One region of the Cellvibrio chitinivorans genome, then DNA from elsewhere that is predicted to be linked to it. Evidence: predicted binding sites of a transcription regulator. Region 1 holds the regulator's gene; each other region holds the start of a gene.
What was found. The regulator sigma-54, encoded in region 1, starts transcription at its own class of promoters, with help from an activator protein. The targets are predictions, from matches to a motif close to TGGCACANNNNTTGCNNT.
Positions count from the first base shown of each region.

Region 1 (6,127 bases):
TTAAGTACATGCGGTCACCCTGCGATTGCCACGCAACCGGGTCAAGATAACCAAACCTCAGACAACGCGATTTCCTTATGGTGCCATTCTTTATCAATAGCTTATTGGACGTGGCAATTTATTGGGACGAAAACGCGGTCAGCAAATTTGCGGGGCGCACTATAGCACTCCACCGTTAGCGGGATAAGAATCCGGCAGGAAAAAAGACGTAAACATCCCTCGCCATCCCCTTACTGAAAGTTATAATGCCGGACTGAACTCCCCCAAGCTCTGGAACCGCCTATGACCGCGTTCGATTATGTCAGCTCCGCCCTACGCACCATCCGCCTCGAAGCGGACGCAGTAAGCGCCTTGAGCGAACGTATCGATGGCCAGTTTACCGCCGCTTGCGAGATGATCCTGAATTGCAGCGGCCGCATTATCGTCACTGGCATGGGCAAATCAGGCCACATAGGTAGCAAAATCGCAGCAACCTTGGCCAGTACCGGCACCCCCGCTTTCTTTGTGCATCCGGGCGAAGCCAGCCACGGCGATTTGGGCATGATCACAAAAAACGATATTGTACTGGCCATTTCCTACTCGGGCTCATCCAACGAAATCGTCACCCTGCTACCGCTATTCAAACGCGCGGGAATCAAGATCATTAGCATGACCGCCAATGCCCAATCCACTTTGGGCGAAGTGGCAGAAATCAATCTGGACATCAGCGTCGTACACGAAGCCTGCCCGCTCGACCTTGCCCCCACATCAAGCACCACTGCCACCTTGGTCATGGGCGATGCACTCGCCATCGCTCTGCTGGAGGCGCGCGGCTTTACTGCGGAAGACTTTGCCTTTTCCCACCCCGGCGGCGCGCTCGGACGCAAGCTCCTGTTGCGCCTCACCGATGTTATGCACAGTGGTGACAATATTCCGCGCGTATCGCCCGACACCCAAATGCTCGATGCACTCATGGTGATGTCCGACAAAGGCTTTGGCATGACTACGGTAATGGAAGGCGATCAGTTACTCGGCATATTTACCGATGGCGACCTGCGCCGCTGCATTGATCGCGGCGTTGATATCCGCACCGCCAAGGTTGGCACATTAATGAATACATCCCCCAAAATGCTGCGCGAAAACACCCTTGCCGCCGAAGCACTAGCACTAATGGAACAAGCAAAAATTAACGTATTACTGATTACCAACGAACAAAAAAAGCTGGTTGGTGTCGTAAAAATCAATGACCTGCTGCGCGCAGGGATTATCTGATCAATGGAAACCCGCATGACCTCTAACCTGCTCACACCTCAAGAAGTAAATCAACGCGCAGCGCAAATCAAACTACTATTACTCGATGTCGATGGTGTACTCACCGATGGCCGCCTCTACTTTGGCAACAATGGTGAGGAGTTTAAATCCTTCAGTACCCTCGACGGCCAAGGCATGAAGGCGCTGCAAAAAAGCGGTGTAAAAGTCGGCATTATCACTGGCCGCACCAGCCACTTGGTCGCGCGCCGCGCGAGTGATCTCGGCATCGAAATACTGGTACAAGGGCGCGAAGACAAGTGGGAAGCCTTGCAAGAGATATTACAAAGCCATTCCTATGAATTGAGCGAGATCGCATTTATGGGTGATGACTGGCCCGATCTGAGCGTAATGACTCGTGTAGGACTTGCGCTCACCGTGGCCAACGCTCATACGAGCGTGGCAACTCGTGCCCACTGGCAGAGCCGCGAGCGCGGCGGCGAAGGCGCTGTGCGCGCTGCTTGCGATCTCATCATGCAAGCGCAAGGTACTTTTGATGCAGCACTTGCGCCCTATCTAGCTAATCACGGCAAGGATTAGTCATGTCATTAATGCAGCGCATGAATAAAATCCACCAACATATACCAGCGCCTTGGTTGGTCGCTCTAGTACTGGCAATCGGTTACTTCGCCTTTTCTCTACGCCAAAAACCTGAGCTGGCCGAGCACAATTACAACACCAGCAGCTTCCCGCAGTTTTATATGGAAGATATTAAAACGCGCGAATTCGATCCCCAAGGCAAACTGCACTTTCAGCTGGAAACACCGCTTGCCACTCACTACCAGATTAATCCCGAAGGCCCAACCGCCGAGGATTACACACTGATCGCGCAGCCAAAAATGGCGTTTTACGATGTCGAAACCAACGCGCCCTGGCAGGTTACCGCCGAGACCGGCCGCAGCGAAACCAATGGGCACTTGCTGCGCCTAATCGATAACGTTTTGATTCAGCAGCAGACGCCAACACAGGGGTTAATTCAAATCACCACATCAGAATTACTGGTGCGCGCACGCGAACAATTCGCGGAGACCGACAAAGCTGTTAAGATGCGCAGCGCTAAAGGTCAGATAGATGCCATAGGTATGGATGCCGACCTGGCTCAGAGTCGGCTGCAATTAAAGTCCCAGGTTAAGGCTGTTTATGATCCCCGCTAAATTCCGTACTTTTTTATCCCCATTGCTGTTGGCGATGACGTCTGTAGTAATTGGCTACAGCACCACCACTCAAGCATTACCCGATGACAGAAACGAAGTCATTCGCGGCTCGGCCGACAACCTGACCGTTGACCAAAAAAATGGCGTCGCCACCTACACGGGCTCGGTAACAATTTCACAAGGCTCATTAAAAATTTCAGCCGATTCGATTGTGATTCACACCAACCCCGACAGCAGCGTGGAGAAGATGATCGCCACTGGTAGCCCTGCGCGCTTTCAGCAGCAACCCGATCATGATCAAGGCATAGTCACCGCTGCCGCAAAACAAATCACCTATACACCCAACAATGAACACCTGATATTGATTGAGGATGCGTCGGTCGAGCAAAACGGCGCAGTCATGAGTGGCCCGCACATTGATTACGATCTGCTTAAAGAAGTGATGAAAGCCGCTGGCACCAAGAGCACAACCGGTCAAGGTCAACGCATCGAAATTGTTATTCCGCCCAAGGGTGGCGACATCGAGATTATCCAGCGTGGCAACAAAGCCCCACGCTCCTCCCAATCATCTTCCAACGCTGCGCAATAATCTTTATGCCTAGTCTGCACGCACGCCACCTCGCCAAAAGCTACAAAAAACGTCAGGTTGTTATCGATGTGTCCATCACCGTAGAAAGTGGCCACATCGTCGGCCTGCTAGGTCCTAACGGCGCAGGCAAAACTACCTGCTTTTATATGATTGCAGGCTTGGTTCCTGCCGATAACGGCACTGTTTTTATCGATGATCTCGATCTCACCAATCTGCCAATTCATGGCCGCGCTCGCGCAGGCATTGGCTACTTGCCGCAAGAAGCGTCGATTTTCCGCAAGCTCACAGTGACCGATAACATCATGGCGATTCTGGAGACGCGCAAGGATTTGGATCGCGCGCAGCGCAACGAAAAACTGGAGTCGCTGCTGAACGAATTTCACATCACTCACATCCGCGACAGTCAGGGTATGGCACTGTCTGGCGGTGAACGCCGCCGGGTGGAAATCGCTCGTGCGCTGGCAACTGACCCTAAATTTATCCTGCTCGACGAACCCTTTGCCGGGGTTGATCCTATTTCGGTAAACGATATCAAAGAGATTGTTCGCCACCTGAAAGATCGCGGCATCGGTGTCCTGATTACTGATCACAACGTACGCGAGACACTGGATATCTGTGAAACAGCTTATATCGTGAGCGAAGGCCACATTATTGCCGAAGGCAATGCCGACACCGTACTGAGTAATAGCAAGGTGCGCGAAGTTTATCTAGGCGAACACTTCCGCCTCTAAAGCCAGAATTTCAAATGTTTGTGTGTTACCAAACACCGTTCAACAGCACCATAGGCAACACACAAACAACTTGACAAGTAACAATCTTTATTCATTAGGCACAAAGCTTGCTTAGCCGTATTGCTTGCGCGCCAAACCCTGACTAAACTCCACCTATCTGATGTTTTTCATCCTGCTTTATAAGGGTTTGTCGTTCACATAATGAAGCAATCTCTCCAGCTCAAACTCGGTCAACAGCTGACCATGACTCCCCAGTTGCAACAGGCTATTCGCCTTTTGCAATTATCGACATTGGACCTGCAACAAGAGATTCAGGAAGCGCTCGATTCCAATCCTATGCTGGAAGTCGAAGAGGGCTATGACTCTCCCAGCTCATCCACGGAATACGAAGGCAGCGAACAGGATCAGACGGATTACACGCGCCAATTGGAAATCGCCGCCGAAGCTGGAACCGACCACGGCACCGACTTTACCGCCAGCGAAAACTTCTCATCAGCTACTGACAACTACAACGAAAGCAATAACTACAACGACAGTGGCGACTCTTTTGGTGAAAGCGAAAGCTTCAGTGGCGATACCGAATCCTTTGGTGATAGCGATGTGTACGGCGAAGGCGACAGCTTCAGCGCCGACAGCGGTGACTGGAGCGACTCAATCCCAAGCGACCTGCCGGTAGATACCAGCTGGGATGATGTTTACCAAGCTTCTTCAAGCGGCAGCGGCAGTAATTACGACAACGAAGACAGCGATTTTGAAAGCCGTCGCGCCGCAACTGACTCCCTCTATGATCACTTGATGTGGCAACTGAATCTGACTCCCATGTCGGATCGCGACCGCATTCTGGCCATGGCCATTATTGATGCAGTAGAACCCAGCGGCATGCTCTCCATCAGCATCGAAGAAATCTTCGAAGGCATGGGCAGCGATTTGGAAGAGCTGGAGCTGGATGAAGTTGTTGCAGTACAAAAACTCCTGCAACAGTTTGACCCTTGCGGTGTGTGCAGCCAAAACCTGTCCGAGTGTCTGCTGGTGCAATTGCAGCAATTTGACCCCAAAACACCACTTCTAGACTCAGCCAAGCTGATCGTAAAACAGTATTTGCCGGTGCTTGGCAGCCGCGATTATCGCCAGTTAATGCGCCGCACCAAACTCAAAGAAGCAGAATTGAGTCAGGCGGTCGCGTTAATCCAAAGCTTAAACCCACGCCCGGGCGACATGATTGCCACCGGCGATACCGAATATGTCGTGCCCGATGTATTCGTGGAAAAGCGCGATGGCCGCTGGATTGTTGAGCTAAACCCGGATATCGCCCCGCGCTTACGGATCAATGCCGACTATGCCTCCATGGTCAAGCGTGCCGATTCCAGCAGCGACAACACCTTCCTGAAAGACAACCTACAAGAAGCGCGCTGGTTCCTGAAAAGCCTGCAAAGCCGTAACGAAACACTACTCAAAGTAGCGAGCTGCATCGTCGAAAAGCAGCGCGGCTTTTTGGATTACGGTCCCGAGGCGATGAAACCGCTGGTGCTGCACGATATTGCCGAAATTGTAGAAATGCACGAATCCACTATTTCGCGTGTGACCACCCAAAAATACATGCACACCCCACAGGGTATTTTTGAGCTGAAATACTTTTTCTCCAGCCATGTCAGCACCGATAGCGGCGGCGAGTGCTCATCCACGGCGATTCGCGCCATCATCAAAAAACTGGTGAGCGCCGAAAATCCCAAGAAGCCACTGAGCGATAGCAAAATTACTGATTTACTTGCGGAGCAAGGTATCCAGGTTGCGCGCCGCACCATCGCCAAGTATCGGGAATCGCTCAATATTCCACCGTCTAATGAACGCAAAACGATTTAATTAGCTCCCGTCAAATCACAACGGGAACTAAACATATGATTTCGGGTACGCAATGAGATAGCCCGTAGAAATCACAGGTTAGAACACCTATCAAAAGTTCGGATGAGAATGAATGGATGTATGCGAGGGTTGCGCAACCCGCAACCGTTTTTGTTTCTAGCGAGAGGAAGTTTCTATGCAAATAAATATCAGCGGTCACCACGTAGAAGTTACTGATTCGATGAGAGATTACGTTACCGGCAAGCTGGATCGACTGAACAATCACCACGACCGCATCACGAGCACCAATGTCATCTTCTCGGTAGACAAATTAATCCAAAAAGCTGAAGCCACTATTCATGTTAGCGGCAAAGATATATTTGCCGATGCAACTCATGAAGATCTGTATGCCGCAATTGATGCATTGGTCGATAAGCTCGACCGCCAATTGATCAAGCACAAAGAGAAGATGCGCAGCCACCGCTAACCCGCGGACGCTCACATCATTAATAGACCCGATGCCGCCA
Region 1 is NZ_JAYKKN010000005.1:5,021-11,147, forward strand. Features, by position in the region: gene SPL68_RS13815 (KpsF/GutQ family sugar-phosphate isomerase) at 283-1,251, shown strand; gene SPL68_RS13820 (KdsC family phosphatase) at 1,267-1,827, shown strand; gene lptC (LPS export ABC transporter periplasmic protein LptC) at 1,830-2,441, shown strand; gene lptA (lipopolysaccharide transport periplasmic protein LptA) at 2,428-3,030, shown strand; gene lptB (LPS export ABC transporter ATP-binding protein) at 3,036-3,761, shown strand; gene SPL68_RS13840 (RNA polymerase factor sigma-54) at 3,963-5,621, shown strand; gene hpf (ribosome hibernation-promoting factor, HPF/YfiA family) at 5,797-6,087, shown strand.

Region 2 (6,127 bases), on a different contig from region 1:
CATCAGTACAGATTGATGAGCTGGCGACAGAATCCCGTGCTATCGGCCAAATTCTTGAGGTGATTCGCGCCATCGCTGAGCAGACTAATCTGCTCGCGCTCAATGCTGCGATTGAAGCGGCGCGTGCCGGCGAGGCAGGGCGCGGTTTTGCGGTGGTGGCCGACGAGGTGCGCGCGCTGGCGCATCGCACTCAGGCATCAACCAAAGAGATTGAGCAGATGGTGGCGCGCGTGCAAGCGGGCACTCAAACTGGAGTCAGCGCTATGCGCGAGAGCGTGGACTATGCGCGCGCTGTGCTGGCAGCGGCGGAGCAATCGGGAGTGGCACTGGATCAGATCTACGCTCAGGCGGGCAAAATCAGCGAGCGCAATCTGGTTATCGCCAGCGCGGCTGAACAGCAGGCCGTGGTGGCACGTGAGATAGATAAAAGCATTGTGAATATCAGCGATTTATCGACGCAATCGGCCGCCGGTGCCAATCAAACCAGCGCCTCGGCGCAGGAGTTGGCGCGCTTGGCGGTGGATTTGAATGGTTTGGTGGCGCGGTTCGTGGTTTAACGCAACGATGTTCGCACAATAAAAAAGGGTGAGCCGATATGTCGGCTCACCCTTTTGTTCTGTGGCTTGGCGATTTACTTGGCGCGAAAGATAATCTCTTTCATGCGCTCTAGCTTGGGCGCCACGGCTGGCACTGTCAGCATGGTACTGGCGACGGCCATAATCAGCAGTGCGGTAAAGGTTTCGCTGGTAATGATTTGTTTATCGAGCAGCACATTGGCGAAGATGATCATAATCAGCGCCTTGGTTTGCAGCAGCCAGCCGATAATCGACGCTTCACCTTTTTCCCACTTGAGGATCTTACCCGCGGCGTGAACCCCGGCCAGCTTGCCCGCAACGGACGCGACTAGCAGTATGCCGGCGGCGACAAACACCGCAGTGCCGCCCACATCCCAGTTAGTGCGCAAGCCGGTACTGAGGAAGAATACGGGCATGATGATCATCAGGACAAAGTGGCGCAGCTTGTCCATATCCTCCTGATTAAACCAGTCAGCATCCATCACTGCCCCAGCGAGGAAGGCGCCGACCATAAAGTGCAAACCAGCCCAGTCGGCCGCGAGGCCGCAGATCGCCAGCCAGATAAAACCGGAGTACCAGCGGTCTTTTTCCTGAATGGCGATCATCAGCTTGCGGAATCCGTAAGCGGCGATGGTAAAGCCCACCAGAAACATTCCCTGGCGCCCAACGCGCTCCCAATCCAGCAGAATCAAGGCCAATACACCCCAGATGGCGATGTCATCGAGGCTGGCGTAGCGCAAAATACGCTGGCCAATGGGCTGGCGCAGAATTGCCATCTTTTCCATAAATAAAATCAGAATCGGCAGCGCCGTTACCGCACAGGCCATACCCACGCCCAGCACGAACTGCCAAGTCATGCCATTTGGCCCCATCCAGCCATCGCTAACACCCATCATTAGCACTGCGGCGCCACAGCCGAATAACAGGGGTGTACCCAGTGCCAAGCCAGCGGTGATGCCGCTTTCGCGCTTGTATTGCCAGGCTTTTTTCAGATCCAGCTCGATACCGGCGATCCACACAAAAATCATCACCGCCCACCAAGCAATACCGTTGAGTGACTTAATCACATCAGCGTTGAACACAAATGTGTAGTACTCGGGGAAGGCTTTGCCCAGCACGCCCGGGCCGAGCACTATGCCCATAATGATCTGGACGACAACCAGCGGCGCCCAATAATCCGTTCGGCCAAGGCGCCAAATCAAATAGGGAATGGTAAAAATGATCACCATTGCGATCAGGAAAATTTCGGTCGTTGTCATGTGCATGTGAATAACTCGTGTTCTTATTGATATGGCCTGGCCGCGCGGTTTACGCACGAGCAGCGCAAACTACAGTGATTTTCCGCGCCATTCGATATCAAAGCTATAGGTAGTTGCTATAGGGTGTTTAGATAAAAGCTAATAACCTTTGATGAGCGAAACAGCTTTAATGGTTTTTAGGGGAAATTGACGATAAAAGTGATGCAATTTGGAGCATGCAACTGGCACACTAGCGCTCGCTTTATAGGGAAACAAAAAGGGAGGCCGCAAACAAATAATTAATGCTTGTTTTTGGTGCATTAATAAAAATTTGTGCGTTTTATTGGTGCTTTTGCTGTTTGCGCGAGCTTGCCTTATCGCTTGAAAACCTTATTTTTAAAGGCTTATTGCTATTTTCCCTAGATGGCATATATTTTGCCCTTTTTCTGACACCCTAGTCTTGCCCCGCTCACCGAAATGAGTCGCGCCCGGATGAAGTGGGAAAAATTTCGGCAAAGCGCCCGGTTCCGGGTTATTTGCCAAGAGTAATAACTTTCACAATCCGTAGCCTTCGGGCTATTACAACTTGGAGGCATTCAATGTCTAAGACTTTAGACCTGATCAAAGAACACGAAGCTCGCTGGATTGACCTGCGTTTCACCGACACCAAAGGTAAAGAGCAACACGTAACTTTCCCATCAAGCGTTGTAAACGACAGTTTCTTCGTTGACGGTAAAATGTTCGACGGTTCTTCTATCGCTGGTTGGAAAGGCATTAACGACTCCGACATGATCCTGATGCCGGACGATTCAACTGCTGTTCTGGATCCTTTCTACGACGAAGCTACCATCATCGTTCGCTGCAACATCGTTGAGCCAGCAACCATGCAAGGTTACGACCGCGACCCACGTTCTATCGGTCTGCGCGCTGAAGAGTACCTGAAGTCTACCGGTCTGGGTGATATCGCCCTGTTTGGTCCAGAGCCAGAATTCTTCATTTTCGATAGCGTTCATTTCCACAGTGGCATGGGCGGTTCTTTCTACAAGATCAAATCTGAAGAGGCTTCCTGGCAGTCAGGTGATGACATTGAAGGTAAACACGGCCACGCTCCACGCGTAAAAGGTGGTTACTTCCCAGTTGCTCCAATCGACTCTCTGCACGACATCCGTGGCGCTATGTGTAATGCGATGGAAGCTATGGGTCTGGAAATCGAAATTCACCACCACGAAGTTGCTAACGCTGGCCAATGTGAAATCGGCGTAGGCGCTAACACTCTGGTTAAGAAAGCGGACGAAGTACAAATCCTCAAGTACTGCGTACACAACGTTGCTCACCAATACGGTAAAACCGCAACCTTTATGCCGAAGCCTCTGATCGGTGATAACGGTTCAGGTATGCACGTTCACCAGTCTTTCACCAAGAATGGCAAAAACCAATTCGCTGGTGACGCATACGCTGGTCTGTCTGAAACTGCTCTGTACTACGTTGGCGGTATCATCAAGCACGCTAAAGCATTGAACGCTTTCTGTAACGCGTCTACCAACTCTTACAAGCGTTTGGTTCCGGGCTTCGAAGCTCCAGTAATGCTGGCTTACTCTGCACGTAACCGTTCTGCTTCTATCCGTATTCCTTACACTGTTGGTGAAAAAGCCAAGCGTATCGAAACCCGTTTCCCTGACCCAACTGCTAACCCATACCTGTGCTTCGCAGCACTGTTGATGGCAGGTATCGACGGTGTTCAGAACAAGATTCATCCGGGCGAGCCAGCAACTAAAGACCTGTACGATCTGGAGCCAGAAGAAGAAGCGCTGATTCCACAAGTTTGTGCGTCTTTGGAAGAGGCTCTGAACTCTTTGGAAGCAGACCACGAGTTCCTGTTGGCTGGTGGTGTATTCACTAAAGACTTCATCGATGCTTACATCGACCTGAAGAAAGCTGACATCCAACGCGTTAACATGACTCCACACCCAGTAGAATTTGAACTCTACTACTCTGTATAAGAGCAGCGTGTAAGTCCTGCTAGATGGTTGGCTGCGGCCGATCAATCTGTGAGAAGGCCCGCACCGGAAACGGTGCGGGCTTTTTCTTTGGGGGTGGCGGGAGTAATCTAGGGTAAAGCTGACTGATGAGGGAAATGCGATGCGCAAATTGTTGGTGTTGATGCTGTTGCTGGCGCAGGTTGCCGGTGCCGATGTGTATAAGGTTGTCGATAAGGACGGGACTGTCAGGTACACCGATAAGCCCAGCACTGAAAATGCGGAAAAGATTAAGCTGCGCGAGGTTAATACTGTGCCCGGCGCGGAGCCTTTGCCACAGTCCACGCCAGTGAGCTCCTACGAGCCGCAACAGGCGGCAATTGGCTATAGGATTGGCATTATCAGTCCGCGTGCGGATGTCACCATTCCTGTTGGGCAGCGCGATCTGGCGATTGCAGTTAGTCTCAATCCCGGCCTGCAAGAGGGGCATTTGCTGGTGTATTTTATGAATGGTGAGTTGTTGGAAGAGACGACAATGACCAATATAGTCGTTAAGGATGTTCCGCGCGGCTCCCACACGCTGGTGGTGGAGGCGATAGATACCAATGGTCAATCATTGGGCACGTCAGATCCGGTAATTGTGAACGTTATTCGACCAAATATTAATAATAATGCCCTTCCGAAGCCCACGCCGAAATAGTTGCACCAAATTAGTGCTATGATTTTCCTGAAAATCACCATTATGGGTAGTCTCGGCAGTTAAAACCGCAGAAATCGGCCTTTTTACTACTTGGTTTGGTTTTTGCAGTACTGCCCATGCCCATTGTCGAGGCGTTCAGGAGAGCAGTAGCTGGTGAGTCCGCGCGATATTTACAAACCCATATTAGATAGCTTGAGTACCGCCATTGTCTTGGTGGATACCGATCTTCTGCTGTGCCACATGAACCCCGCCGCCGAAGCTCTGCTCGCGATGAGTTGTGAGAGCAATACCGGTGAACCTATCACCTATTTTTTTTACGAATCCGATGAAACCGATCGTCAACTGAAGCTGGCGGCGGCGCAGGCTAATCATTACACCAAGCGTCATGCCGAGTGGCGCCTGCTTAGCGGCGGTTCTATCACCGTCGATTACACGGTAACCCCCTTTGGCGACCACGAAGGTTTGATCATTGAGATCCAGCCAATTGACCGTTTATTGCGCATCAGCCGCGAAGAGATGCTGACCACCTCGCACGAAACCACACGCAATCTGGTGCGCGGTATGGCGCATGAGATCAAAAACCCGCTGGGCGGGATTCGCGGTGCCGCACAGTTGTTGGCGCGTGAGCTGCCCCATTCCGGGCTGACCGAATACACCAGCATCATCATTGATGAGGCGGATCGCCTGCGCAATCTGGTCGATCGTATGCTCGGCCCGAATCAGCTGCCCAATTGGCAATCGATCAATATCCACGAGGCGATTGAGCGAGTCGCCAATATCATCAAAGCCGAAAGCAGCGATGCGATCAAAATCGTGCGCGACTACGACCCAAGTATTCCGCCGATGCAAGGTGATAAAGAGATGCTGATTCAGGCGCTGCTCAACATAGTGCGCAATGCTATGCAGTCGCTGGTGGAGGCGAATGTGTTGAACGGTGTGATTCAACTGCGCTCGCGTATCCAGCGCCAGTACACCATTGGTCGCAAACATCACTCGCTGGTGTGCCGCATCGACATTATCGACAACGGCCCGGGTATTCCCGCCGATATGATCGAAAACATTTTCTATCCGATGATCTCCGGCCGCGCTGAAGGCACTGGCTTGGGGCTCACCATTTCGCAACACCTTATCCATCAACACCATGGCCTCATCGAGTGCCAAAGCGAGCCGGGCAAAACCCGCTTCTCGCTCTACTTACCAATGGAAGCGCAACATGCAGAAGTCTAATAAAGTCTGGATTATTGATGATGATCGCTCGATCCGCTGGGTGCTGGAAAAGGCACTGCAGGGCGCGAACATTGAAACGCGCGTGTTTGATTCGGGCGACAGCGCCATGAGTCAGCTCAACCGCGATACGCCCGATGCGATCATCAGCGATATTCGGATGCCCGGCACCGATGGTTTGACGCTGCTCGGCAATCTGCACAATACCCATCCGCAGATTCCGATCATCATCATGACTGCGCATTCCGACCTGGACAGCGCGGTGGCGGCTTATCAAGGCGGCGCTTTTGAATATCTGCCCAAACCCTTTGATGTGGACGATGCTGTTGCTGTTACCCAGCGCGCTCTTGCCCATGCGCAGGAGCAGAAGAGCGAACACGGTGTTGAGACAGAGCTGGAAACCAATACTGAAAT
Region 2 is NZ_JAYKKN010000001.1:872,857-878,983, forward strand. Features, by position in the region: gene SPL68_RS03710 (methyl-accepting chemotaxis protein) at 1-557, shown strand, start outside; gene SPL68_RS03715 (cation:proton antiporter) at 632-1,840, opposite strand; gene glnA (type I glutamate--ammonia ligase) at 2,413-3,813, shown strand; gene SPL68_RS03725 (DUF4124 domain-containing protein) at 3,953-4,489, shown strand; gene glnL (nitrogen regulation protein NR(II)) at 4,643-5,716, shown strand; gene glnG (nitrogen regulation protein NR(I)) at 5,703-6,127, shown strand, end outside.
Region 2: glnA (type I glutamate--ammonia ligase) is a predicted target of sigma-54. The motif match lies at 2,238-2,255, and genes of this name have one in related genera.

Region 3 (6,127 bases), on a different contig from region 1:
GACCATCACCCCTTCGGTATTCAATTGCAGCTGGCCGCTTTCGGTGTAAAAGATTTCACCGGAAGGTGATTCCACCTGAAAAAAACCGCTGCCGATAATCGCTAAGTCCATCGGCTGACCGGTGGTTTGCACATTGCCTTCGGTAAACACTTTTTGCGTGCCCGCTACACGCACACCGCTGCCCAACTGGATGCCAGACGGCACAGTATTGACCTGATCGGCCTGAGCGCCCGGTTGCAATTCAATGGCATAAAACAAATCTTCAAACACCGCGCGGTCGCTTTTAAAACCGGTGGTGTTGACGTTGGCGAGGTTGTTGGCGACGGTCGCCATGGCTTTATCCTGCGCCGCCAAACCGGTTTTACTGACCCATAATGCTGAACTCATATTCTTCTCCTCTTGGTCTTAGCGGATTAGCTGCCGCTAAGGTTTTGAATCTCCCCCTGCCCCTCTTTTTCAAAGAGGGGAGTCAGTTCCTCCCTTTAACAAAGGGAGGTTAGGAGGGATTTAATTAGCTGCCGCGGATCATGCGGTTGCCGGAATTGGATAGGTCTTCCGCCGCTTTCATCATCTTTACTTGTGTTTCAAACAGGCGGTTGAGGCTCATGGAGGCGACCAGCTCTTCAATCGCCGATACGTTGCTGGACTCCAAGTGACCCGAGGCCAGCACTACTGCATCGCTCTGTTCGGCGGGCGCGCCGTTTTTAGTGACCAACATGCCGCGTTCGTCTTTGATGAGTTCAGCGGCCGCTACATCAACACGTTTGATGCGATCCACTTCGGTCATCAGGGTTTCACCGCGCGGTTTGATCGAGACCACACCGTCGGAGCCGATATGCACGCTGTCGTATTCCGGCAGCACTATCGGCCCGCCATCGCCCAGTACCGCACGGCCATTGATGGTCAGGCGCGATTCCGCATCGATCATCATGTTGCCGTTGCGGGTGTAGACCTCGCCATCGCCGCTTTCGAGTGCGATCAGGCCCTGCCCTTTGATCGCGACATCCAGGTCGCGACCAGTGGCGATCATCGCACCGGGGGTTAAATCCACCCCGTTGTTTTGCGCCAGCGTCATATGGCGGCTGTCGTAGCCGTAGCCATCCACACTGGCGGCACGCGCCTGCTCAAGGTCGGCGCGAAAGCCGTTGGTACTCACGTTGGCGAGGTTGTTAGCGCGCACCTGCAGTGATAGCTGGGTGCGGCTGGCGGCGGTCATAGCGGTGTAGCCCAGACGATCCATGAGTGTTTACCTCGTAAATTAGATAGCGCCGAACAACACTTGGGTCAGCTCTTTATCGGTCGAGAGCACTTTGGTGTTGGCTTGGTAGTTGCGTTGGCTTTCCATCAGCGCGACCAGTTGTTGGGTCAGATCGACGTTGGAGTTTTCCAGCGCGCCTGAAGTCAGGTCGCCAAAAGCACCAATGCCCGGAACACCCACCAGCGGCTGGCCGGAATCCACGGTTTCCACCCATGAAGTGCCGTTAACGTTTTGCAAACCGTCGAGATTGGTGAAGGTCGCCAGAGCTACCTGACCTTGCAGCTGGCGCTGGCCATTGCTGTAGGTGGCGTAGACCATGCCGTCTTTTTCAATAGCGATACCAATCTGCTCGCCCGAGGTATAACCGGTTGGGGTATTGCTGTTGACGATGAAGTTGGAGCCGTATTGGGTTGCACCGCCAATGCCAGTGCCGCCGTAGTTCATCTCGATATTCAGGTCAGCCACACCGCCGCCCAATTGCGCCGCCGTAGCAGTCAGGGTCATAGGCGTGTGTACTGGTGGCGCAGCCGGATCATTCGCCAGCTCACCGGCGTAGTCATAAGGTGAAGTCATATGACCGTTGGCGTTAAAGGTCAGCGCTTGGGTGCCCATGCTGTTAGCGGCGGCATTGCCATCGATGAAGTAGTGCGCATCCCAGCTATTGGCGCCGGTTTTCACAAAGTATTGGGTCAGGGTGTGCTCTTTACCTTGCGAATCAAACACCTTGGTGGTGTAGGTGGAGTTGTAGGTATCGATGTTGTTTGGATCAAATGGAACGATAGTCGGAGTGGATTCGTTAGCATCCAGATTCATTACAAAGTCGAGTTTGTCTGTTGCTTTGGCGGCGATATTGGCATTTTTCAGCTGCATATCACTCAATGAACCGGTTTGCAGGCGATTGCTGCCATCCACCGGATAGCCTTGCAAACGCTGGCCGCTGGCGTTGACGATGTAGTTGTTTTTGTCAGTGCCAAATACACCGGCACGGGTGTAGTTGGTTTCACCGGTTGAGGCTTTGGTCATAAAGAAACCGCCGCCAGAGATGGCCAAATCCGTCTCGCGGCCGGTAGTCACCAATGAACCACCTTTGCTGATGCTTTGGGTTTCGCGCAGCACTTCCACACCCATCGCCATGCTGTCGGAATAGATGCTGCCGAACTCAGTGCGCGAGGATTTAAAGCCCGTAGTGCCTACGTTGGAAATGTTGTTGCTGATGCTATCGAGTTGGTCGTTGACGGCGCTCAGGCCGGTCAGGGCGATATTGAAGCTCATGGGGTTCTCCCGTTAATGATGAAATTGAACTAAAGCAACCCGGCAATCGGCGCCTGACCGAATTCCGTGATCTTGTAAAACGGCACTGAACCGGCACCCGCCACTTCCAATACCGGCCCTTCCGCGCTCACGCGCACATTGCTGACGAGGCCAGACACTTCCAGCGTCGGGTATTCACCGCTATCGCTAATGACTTCTACCGAGTAGCTACCCGGAGCCAGTCCCAGCTCTTCTGGATCAATCGCAACCGATACCAAGCCAGCGGTCCTGCTACCCAGCTGAATCGATTGGCTTACACCATTGCTATCGGTGAGCTTGAGTTCCACTGCGCTCGCGGAATGCTCCAGATTGAATTTGCCATTGATGGTGTCGGTGCCAACTTGAACGCTATCCACCGCAACCTTTACTTCCTGCCCTACCAATCCAGCGGCGGTCAGGGTCTGTAAGTTGTCCATCAACACCAGATTGCTTTTGCTCAGGCTGGTCATGTTTTCCATGCTCTTAACCTGACTCATGGCCGAAAACTGGTTGAGGAACTCGGTGCTATCGACGGGTTTGGTCGGGTCCTGATTCTGGATTTGCGCCACCATCAGGCTGATGAAATTGTTTTCCATCTGGGTCGCATCGCTCACATTCACCGTTTGGCTGGTGACTTGATCAATGCTGTAAGGATTTGAAACTGTGTTGTTAGTAACCGTCGTCATCAGGCTTCTCCCAACTTCAGCAGACCCTGCTGCATGCCCTTAACGCGATTGAGCACTTCCACGTTGGTTTCGTAATTGCGAGTGGCCGCCATCATGTCGGTCATTTCTTCAATCTGATTAATATCGGCGTAGAACACATAACCATCGCGATCGGCGAGTGGATTATTTGGCTCATAGCGACGCTGCGGCTCATTGCCAGCGCTGATCACATCCAGCACCTGTACATGAGCGCCGCCCATACCTTGGCCGCGGGTCATTTGATCGTTCTCGTAAATCGCCGCAAACACCGGCTTGCGCGCTTGATACACATCTTCCGCACGGGTGGCGGCGGAATCGGCGTTGGCCAAATTACTGGCGATGGTATTGAGGCGAACGGTTTGCGCGCCCATCGCCGAACCGGCGATTTTGTAAATCGAATCAAAAGCCATGCTTAGCGCCCCTCTATGGCTGACTTCAGCCCTTGGAATTTCATGTTTAAAAAGGTCAGGCTGGTTTGGAAATCCATCGAGTTTTTGGAGAAGTTGGCCTGCTCCATACTCAGATCGACGGTGTTGCCATCGAGCGATGCCTGCATCGGTGTGCGGTACATCAGCTGCGGAGCTGAATCGCCATCACCGGCGATAGAAATCTGGCCGATATCAAAAGGGGAATCGGCGTAATTCAGCTCGCGCGCAAAATCGATATCGCGCGCTTGGAAACCGGGCGTATCTTCATTGGCGAGGTTGGCGGCGAGAATCTCGCTGCGCTGCACCCGCAAGTCGAGCGCCTGCGCGTGAATGCCCAAGGCTTTATCAATACCTATACTCATAATCCAAATGCCTACTCTTGATTCAAACAACACATTGGGTCGATATGGCACAGCTTTAGCAGGAACTATGCCCACACCCATAACGAGGCGTATCAAATTGATTTTATTGAACTTTTTAAATACAAAACGCAGCAAAATCACAGCCGGATTTCCGCATTTGGACCAAAGGGGAAAGACAAGGGGAAAAGGTTTTTCCGCATCCAAGTGGCTGTTGGTGATCTGGGCAGGATTAATTGCAGAAAGCGCAATGGCTCAAACCGCCGCGCAGCAAATCGATGAGGCTGCACGCAATTACTTGCAGCAAATGATGGACACTCAAGCCCAAGCCAATGGCTGGCAAGGCCTGCGTGTAGTAATAGAAAACACCCCGATCGGCAGCACCAACACCATCGCGCCCTGCCCCAACTCGATCAAGGTGAGTGGTGGCAGCAGCGGCCGCTTATCGCGCCAGCAACTTACGCTTGAATGCACCGGCCAAACGCTCAAAGGCTGGCCGGTAAAAGTCAGCAGCGATATGCAGGTGTTTTTGCCGGTAGTTGTCACCAGCGCGGTCATCAATCGCGGCGACACTATTACTCGCGCGCAATTGCAATTACAGGAGCAAGAAATCACCCGCGCCAATCGCGGTTTCTATCACCGCCTCGATCAAGTCGCCGGCATGGGCGCCAAGCGCCGCATCCGCGCCAACCAAATGCTCAGCCCGGATTTCATCGACCAACCGCAATTAGTCAAACGCGGCGACAAACTAAAAATCACCGCCAATCGCGACGGCATCACCGCCGCCATGCCCGGCGAAGCGCTGGAGAACGGCAATAAAGATGAAGTCATCCGCGTAAAAAATTTATCCAGCGGAAAAACGATTGAGGCGAAGGTGTTGGAGAATGGCGTTGTGACGAGTACGTTTTAAAAATCACAAAAATTAAAGTGCAGCTTTATGGCAAGATGCGTCTTAATTTTTAATTAGGAATACAAAATGGCATTTAATGAACATGAAAAAGCTGCTCTATTGGAACTTAAAGGCGTAGGCCCCACAGTAATCAAACGCTTTGAAGAAATAGGTATAAATTCATTTTCAGAACTAGCAACTTACGATGCAACGGAAATAGCCGAAATGGTCGCTTCAATGCTTAGAAGTAGCTGCTGGAAAAACAGCCCTCAGGCACGTTCAGCAGTAACTTCCGCAATCAACAGAGCAAAACAAGGTTTATAAAAGTTGTACGCTGTGAATGAAGTTTATATTCGGTTGACTTAAATTTTATTGTAGCTATGATTGCTCCGCCCCTAAGCAACATCACGATTTTATTTTTATGCACGCTTTACTTCGTTTTATCTTAAAAAGAGTTTCTCTCGCCTTCCCCCGTTAATCGAGCGAATTTTCGCTCGCGCCTATTTTTATCTCCATTTTATTCATTCATTTAAATAGCACCCATATTTGGGCGGTATTTCTTTGCACCGGAGAAATAAATTGCTCTCTCACTATATCAATCGTTTGCAAAAACGAATGGGCGATTGCGCTCGCCAAAAAACTTATCACATGCCCTGGAGCATAGTACTCAATCCAACTGAGCTAGCAGCGTCACTTGCCCTGTTAGAAAACCAGACAAAAACAACGAAGACACAGACACGCCGCATTGCTATTGGCGACAAGGTGACTTTGTTTGATGTAAAAGAAAAAGAAGTCATCATCCTGACGCTAACCAATTCACGCGATAGCGCACCAGAAAAAGGTTTTATTTCTTGCCTATCACCACTTGGGCGAGAGCTTTTAGGGCGAATTGCAGGCGATGTAATAGAAATAAAAATTTTCTTTCGCACTGAAATGTTTCGCGTGGTGCGAATAGAGGAAAACTGACCACACAAATTATCAGGAGGGATTAACTCATGCATGCATTAATTTGCCGCTCGCCAAAGATAAAACTCAGGTGAAACAAACACCAATGCACTTCCGCGAATACACAGCGGCATATTCAAAGAAGCTCACTTAATGCGTGATTGGGAGCAGATGAAATGTCTAAAGAAAAGACCAAAAAAGAACCGCAAAAATCGTTAAAAGACAAACGCAGGGATAAAAAAGAAAAGCGTAAA
Region 3 is NZ_JAYKKN010000004.1:259,470-265,596, forward strand. Features, by position in the region: gene flgG (flagellar basal-body rod protein FlgG) at 1-387, opposite strand, end outside; gene SPL68_RS13090 (flagellar basal body rod protein FlgF) at 512-1,240, opposite strand; gene flgE (flagellar hook protein FlgE) at 1,259-2,530, opposite strand; gene flgD (flagellar hook assembly protein FlgD) at 2,560-3,234, opposite strand; gene flgC (flagellar basal body rod protein FlgC) at 3,234-3,662, opposite strand; gene flgB (flagellar basal body rod protein FlgB) at 3,665-4,042, opposite strand; gene flgA (flagellar basal body P-ring formation chaperone FlgA) at 4,290-4,949, shown strand; gene SPL68_RS13120 (helix-hairpin-helix domain-containing protein) at 5,016-5,252, shown strand; gene SPL68_RS13125 (GreA/GreB family elongation factor) at 5,508-5,894, shown strand.
Region 3: flgA (flagellar basal body P-ring formation chaperone FlgA) is a predicted target of sigma-54. The motif match lies at 4,088-4,105, and genes of this name have one in related genera.

Region 4 (6,127 bases), on a different contig from region 1:
CACCAGCGCGATATGTTGTGGATCGGCTTGTACTGGCGCCGCCACGGTCTCTTCCACCACAAACATTTGCATGGTATCCGCTGGCGGCACAGGGTTGGACGCAATCTCGCTTGCAACTGACTCGCTCGCAGTTTCTTCAGCGGCAGCAGGCTCAACAACAGCACTTTCAGCCTGGACGCTCTCTGCAACTGTTTCAGCCGCAACCTCAGGCTTGGCTGACTCGCCGATAGCAGCCGAAGTTTCAGTGACTATTGTCTCGGCAACTTTTGACTCAGAATTTTTCTGCTCTGCTACTTGCGCAGCTGATTCATTTGCAGCTTGTTGCGCACGCGCCTGTGTTTCTGCCATAGCCGCTTTCATATTGGCATTTTTAGCAGCCAGCTCAGTGGCTTTAGCTTCAAGCTCTTTTGCTGATACAGATGGAACTTCTGTTTTAGATTGAGCCTCAATCGCTGGTTTCACTTCGCCACGCAAACGCGCCAAATGAACAACTTCCAACTGTTTAAATAATGTGGTTGTTTCAAATGGGCTGAACGAAATACTTTCCAAACCGCTGCGCAGTTTTTGTAATAACTCAGGCACCAATTTTAACAAGCGTTGACGGTTGTCTTTATCCATCGCCGCCGTAACACTCCACACCAATTGCTGTGCAGTCAGCGAACAATTACGCCAGTCTTCGCTTTCCACGCCCTGTTTCAGCGAGGTAATAAACATCACATTCGCCCAGGCCTCACGCAGTAATTTGGTCACAGCTGCCGGCAACTCTTTACCTGCACAAATACGATTTAACTCTGTATCTACCTGCGCACGTGCGCGTTCTGATTTTGCCTTGCCGTCTTCAGCGTCGATGGTGCGCTGCTCAAGAATTTGCGCGCGACGTTTTTCTTTATCGAGGAAGGAACGGAAATCAACTAACAACCGCTCAAAGATACTCATGTCAGTATCAAAGTCGGTGAGGATCGCGCGAACAGTTTCTTCCATCTTATTAAAGAGACTATCTTTACGCTGATTTTCGTCGCTGGATTCCTGCCACCCCAAACACGCCATCGCCATTTCATTCAATAAACGACGCGCAGGATGACCACCTTTGCTAAAGAAAGTTTTGTCGGCGATGGCAACTTTCACCATCGGAATTTGCAAGCGACCAATCAACGCCTTCATTGGTGCCGCAAGGTTGCGATCATCCAAAATGAATTCGAACATCATGCTAACCAGATTGATAACATCATCATCTACCTGATTAATCGCTGCTGCCGTTTGAGTTTCACTCTGCAATAAATCCGTCAGCAAACTGCGTAAATTCACTGGTGCAGCACTGTTTGCAAGTGCATTCACTGGATGCTGTTGCTGCGCCAGCGACAGAATTTTCATCAAGTCCTGAGTGGTAATTTCTTCACCGGGCAACTGCACACGCGGTGCACTGCGATTCGCGCCTAACAAACCGCGCAGCTGCTGTAATACCTGATTGGTTTGCTCATCATAAGACTGGACCAGCCCACCTGATGCAGCACCGGTTTGTTGTGCGCCCATAGAAAATTGTGCGCTGATGCCTTGACCGTAATGATCAGCAGAAGACTGTGTTGGTGCACGCTTGGTCGCTCGCACATCTTGCTTTAATGACGGCAAAATATTCGCGTCAATTAATACTTGGTTAAGCGCATCAAATAATTTGCCCAGCTTGGTCATCACAATATTATCGAACAGCTTGAACAAGACCAGCTTGGCTTTTACATCGATGTTTAAGGATTTGGTCGCATCGGTAAACGCATTACAAATAACATCAACGCCCAACGGATTATTTTTTTGATAAACCTTAGTCGGCACTAAATGATCAATACGCAGAGTTAAATGTTGAATAGATTCAGCAAATTGTTCATTGGCTTTGTTGATCATGCCATCGACAGCAACCATCTCTTCCAATTCGTCATTTTTTACCAATGACAAATCGTCCAGCGAAACAGTTTGATCCGCTGATTGTTTTTCATCGCGATAAGCATTTGGGTCAAGCAGCTGCGCAAAACCTATATCGATACTGCGGAAAAAAGAGCCTTCCATAGTGCGACGGCGAATGCGCACTTCACGCATGGAATCAAAAAAGATATTTTGGTCGTGGTTATTGTTGGCTTTGTCCGCCAACTCAAACATGGCATCATCAACCTTATCAAACAGCTCGCGCAGCATTAATTGCAGTTGCTGGCGCGCTTTGTCGCGCAGACTATGCATAGCCGCAGGCAAGCGTGTCAGCGCCACTTGGGAACTGGCAGCCGCATGGCGATCAGCGTGGATATGGACAACCTTTTTGGGGTCAGATTTCATCTGTTCAGACATGGTGGATTACCATTAGTGAAAACTCGCATAGATGAAGTATAACTAAGCGAAAGACAGGCCAAGCAGGCAAATGATAAGATCGAGAGCAATATCACAAAAGGCTATAACCAACAGCCAAATTTATGACTTTTTAAGTGCTTTTTGGAATTAGTCAAAGAAAACAGCGCCAAAACCGCCTGTTTTAAACCCAAAACTGTTTAATAATTCGACATATCTCATGAACCAGCTATTCAGTAAAAATCTACCTCAGCTATCTGACGACATAACCAAAAACGTAGCCTTGGCTTTAGCCGAGGACATAGGCACAGGTGATATCACCGCTCAACTCATTCCGGCAGATCAAACCGCTGAAGCGCGCATCATCACTCGCGAAGATTGCATTTTCTGCGGCCAAGCCTGGGTAGAGGAGATTTTTAAGCAGCTGGATGCAAGTGTAGAAATCACTTGGCATATAGAGGATGGGCAAGCAGCTCCCGCCAACAGCCTTCTATTTACCCTGAAAGGAAATGCCCGCAGTCTGCTCACCGGTGAGCGCGTCGCGCTGAATTTTGTACAGACACTATCTGGCACGGCAACCATCAGCCATCACTACGCCCAACAGGTTGCCCACACACAAGTAAAGCTGCTCGACACCCGCAAAACCATCCCCGGGCTGCGCAGCGCACAGAAATACGCCGTCGCCTGCGGCGGCTGTCACAACCACCGCATCGGTCTTTACGACGCCTTTTTAATCAAAGAAAACCACATAGCCGCCTGCGGTGGAATCGCCAACGCGATTGCCGCCGCACATAAAATTGCACCCGGCAAGCCAGTAGAAGTTGAAGTTGAAAGTTTCGCCGAACTGGAACAAGCACTAGCCGCGAATGCCGACATCATCATGCTCGACAACTTCAGTATTGACGACATGAAAAAAGCCGTAGCAATCACCGCCGGAAAAGCAAAGCTGGAAGCGTCAGGTAACATCAATGAAGAAACGCTAGTACCCACAGCCGAAACCGGCGTGGATTTTATTTCGATTGGTGGGTTGACTAAGCATTGTAAAGCGGTGGATTTGTCGATGCGATTTTATAATGAATAATCGCCTTTAAAGATGGGGGTCAAATCCTGACACCCAATCAAAATAAATTATTCCACCACCATCAACTCTCCATGTATATCAATACATGCTTTACCAGCAAAGTGTTTCGACATTACATCAACCCAATAGCAATTCATGACAGAATCCTTTTCAAATCTTGCCAAAACCTCACTCAACCCCCATTGCTCTCCATGCAAAAATGAACGATACAAATCAGCCCTAGCTCCAAATGGCTTTTGTTCTACAAACTCGCTAACGAACTCTATTGATTTAATCTCGGAAAGACTCTTAGGCAAATACATGAATACTTTGTATGGCCCAGCATAACTTAACTTGATCGACTCAGGCAGGCTAACTGCCAAACTCTGAAAATCACTACGGGAATATATCAAGATATTTTTATGGGTAAGAACTTGAACATAGGGGCGCTCCTCATAAACAGTCCATAACCCAAATGCAAACACCGACAACTGGAGCATTAGAATAATTGAAATATCTCGCTTCAGTTCTCGTTTTTTACTGTTGAACGCCACAAATGTCAAAAGTGGGCCAAGCACTAAATCAATACCAATAAACAACAACAAGCCATCAGTAGCACCGAAAATACGATACACATCTGGATACCAAAAGATAAAAACCAATACTCCTAATAAGCCAGCAAGGCAACAACTAAACAGCAAATGGTATGCAAATGCCCGTAGCTTTTCTTTTAAGAGCCTACTTATCATATATTCACAACCCAAACGAAAAAGGTGAGCTATTAGCTCACCTTTTGCAAACTTACATAATTACGAAATTAAGGGTTTTGACAAGTACCGGGCAAAAATTGATTTGGCATTGGGTTGGTGGCAGCTGGACCACAACGCCACTCTGATACTTGCTTCTGACCATCAGTTGTACCAACTATTGCTGTAGCTGCAGCCGCCAAACCGGTATAAGGCACCAAACGAATTGCATTTGCTGATGCAGTGATAGCAGTGTTACCAATATTAGCTTCATCCGCAACAACAACAATTACACCATTTGCATCAACACTACCAGAAGCTACGTACTTAGTTTGCTCAATTGTACATACGTTCGGAAGAATAGTGGACACATCAACAGCCGATGCATTTTGAATCGCATCAGTAACACTTGTACGGCAAGAAGAGGCAGCCAAAATAACCTCGGAAATTTTCGATTTTGCGGTGTAGTTGGTGTACGCAGGCAAAGCTACTGCAGCCAAAATACCAATAATAGCAACCACAATCATCAATTCAATCAAAGTAAAACCTGCTTGCAATGCTTTTTTCATAACAATACTCCAATAGCGTTTAGGGTTAGATGGTAACAACGATATAGTTACAATCAAACAATGTGCCAACACGGTGAAAGTACCGAATAACTTACACCCTATAACAACATTTCGATGCGCTGCTGCTGCTCGCCACGAAAAAAACAACCAGTTGCTGGCAACTACTGACAATTTACGTCAGCACCTAAGCTGCTTATTAAATATCACGTATCGCCCAAAAGTATCCAAAACCAATAAGGTATCGCTTACGCAAAAAAAACTGCTAAAGTTGAATCCACTTATGTTGATTTATAGCCGTGGTCATACTAATGAATAACTCAGCGCCCGTACCTTTAAATGGATTGGCTCGACGCTTGGTAGCCGACAACTTGTTGGACGCCGAATTAGCAGGCAAGTCGATCACTCAAGCGAAAAAAGAAAAAATTCCTCTTGCTCAGCACTTGGTAAACAACGGCATTCTTGATGCGCGAACCGTTGCGCGCGTTGCTTCAGAAGAATTTGGCTCTCCAGTTTTTGATTTAAGTGCATTAAATAGCGATAGCATTCCCCAAAAACTGGTAGATGACAAACTCATTCGCAAACACCATACCTTACCCATTGCCAAACGCGGCAACCGATTATTTCTAGCGGTTACCGACCCAACTGATTTACATGCGCTAGACGAAATTAAGTTCAATACAGGCATTAACACTGAAGCGGTATTGGTTGAAGCCGATAAGCTTAGAACCGCAATTGATAAGTATTTAAATGCACAAGAAGAAACATTGGGCGATGCACTTGGCGGACTTGATGGTGACTTGGATGACCTCGATATTGAAGCAGTCGATCCAAATGCCAAAGCGGATGACGCAAGTGGTAGTGAAGCGGATGAAGCCCCTATTGTTAAATACATTAATAAGGTATTGCTCGACGCAATCAAAATAGGTGCGTCGGATATTCACTTTGAGCCTTATGAAAAAAGCTACCGCATTCGCTTTCGTACCGACGGCGTATTAACCGAAATGTCGCGCCCGCCGGTAAATTTGGCTACGCGTATGGCGGCGCGCTTGAAAGTAATGTCGCAAATGGATATTTCTGAGCGGCGCTTACCACAAGATGGGCGCATCAAATTAAAAGTATCCAAAACCCGCGCAATTGATTTCCGTGTAAATACCTTGCCAACGCTGTTCGGTGAAAAAATCGTGCTGCGTATTCTTGACCCAAGTTCTGCGAAATTGGGGATTGATGCATTGGGCTATGAGGACGACCAGAAAAAACTGTATTTGGATGCGCTTGCACAATCGCAAGGGATGATTTTGGTTACCGGCCCTACCGGTAGCGGTAAAACGGTATCCCTCTATACCGGCCTTAATATTCTTAATACCTCTGAAGTGAATATCTCGACAGCAGAAGACCCGGTTGAGATCAACCTCGAGGGCATTAATCAG
Region 4 is NZ_JAYKKN010000003.1:413,129-419,255, forward strand. Features, by position in the region: gene SPL68_RS11625 (DUF1631 domain-containing protein) at 1-2,328, opposite strand, end outside; gene nadC (carboxylating nicotinate-nucleotide diphosphorylase) at 2,546-3,406, shown strand; gene SPL68_RS11635 (hypothetical protein) at 3,454-4,134, opposite strand; gene SPL68_RS11640 (pilin) at 4,203-4,700, opposite strand; gene pilB (type IV-A pilus assembly ATPase PilB) at 5,009-6,127, shown strand, end outside.
Region 4: SPL68_RS11640 (pilin) is a predicted target of sigma-54. The motif match lies at 4,751-4,768, and genes of this name have one in related genera.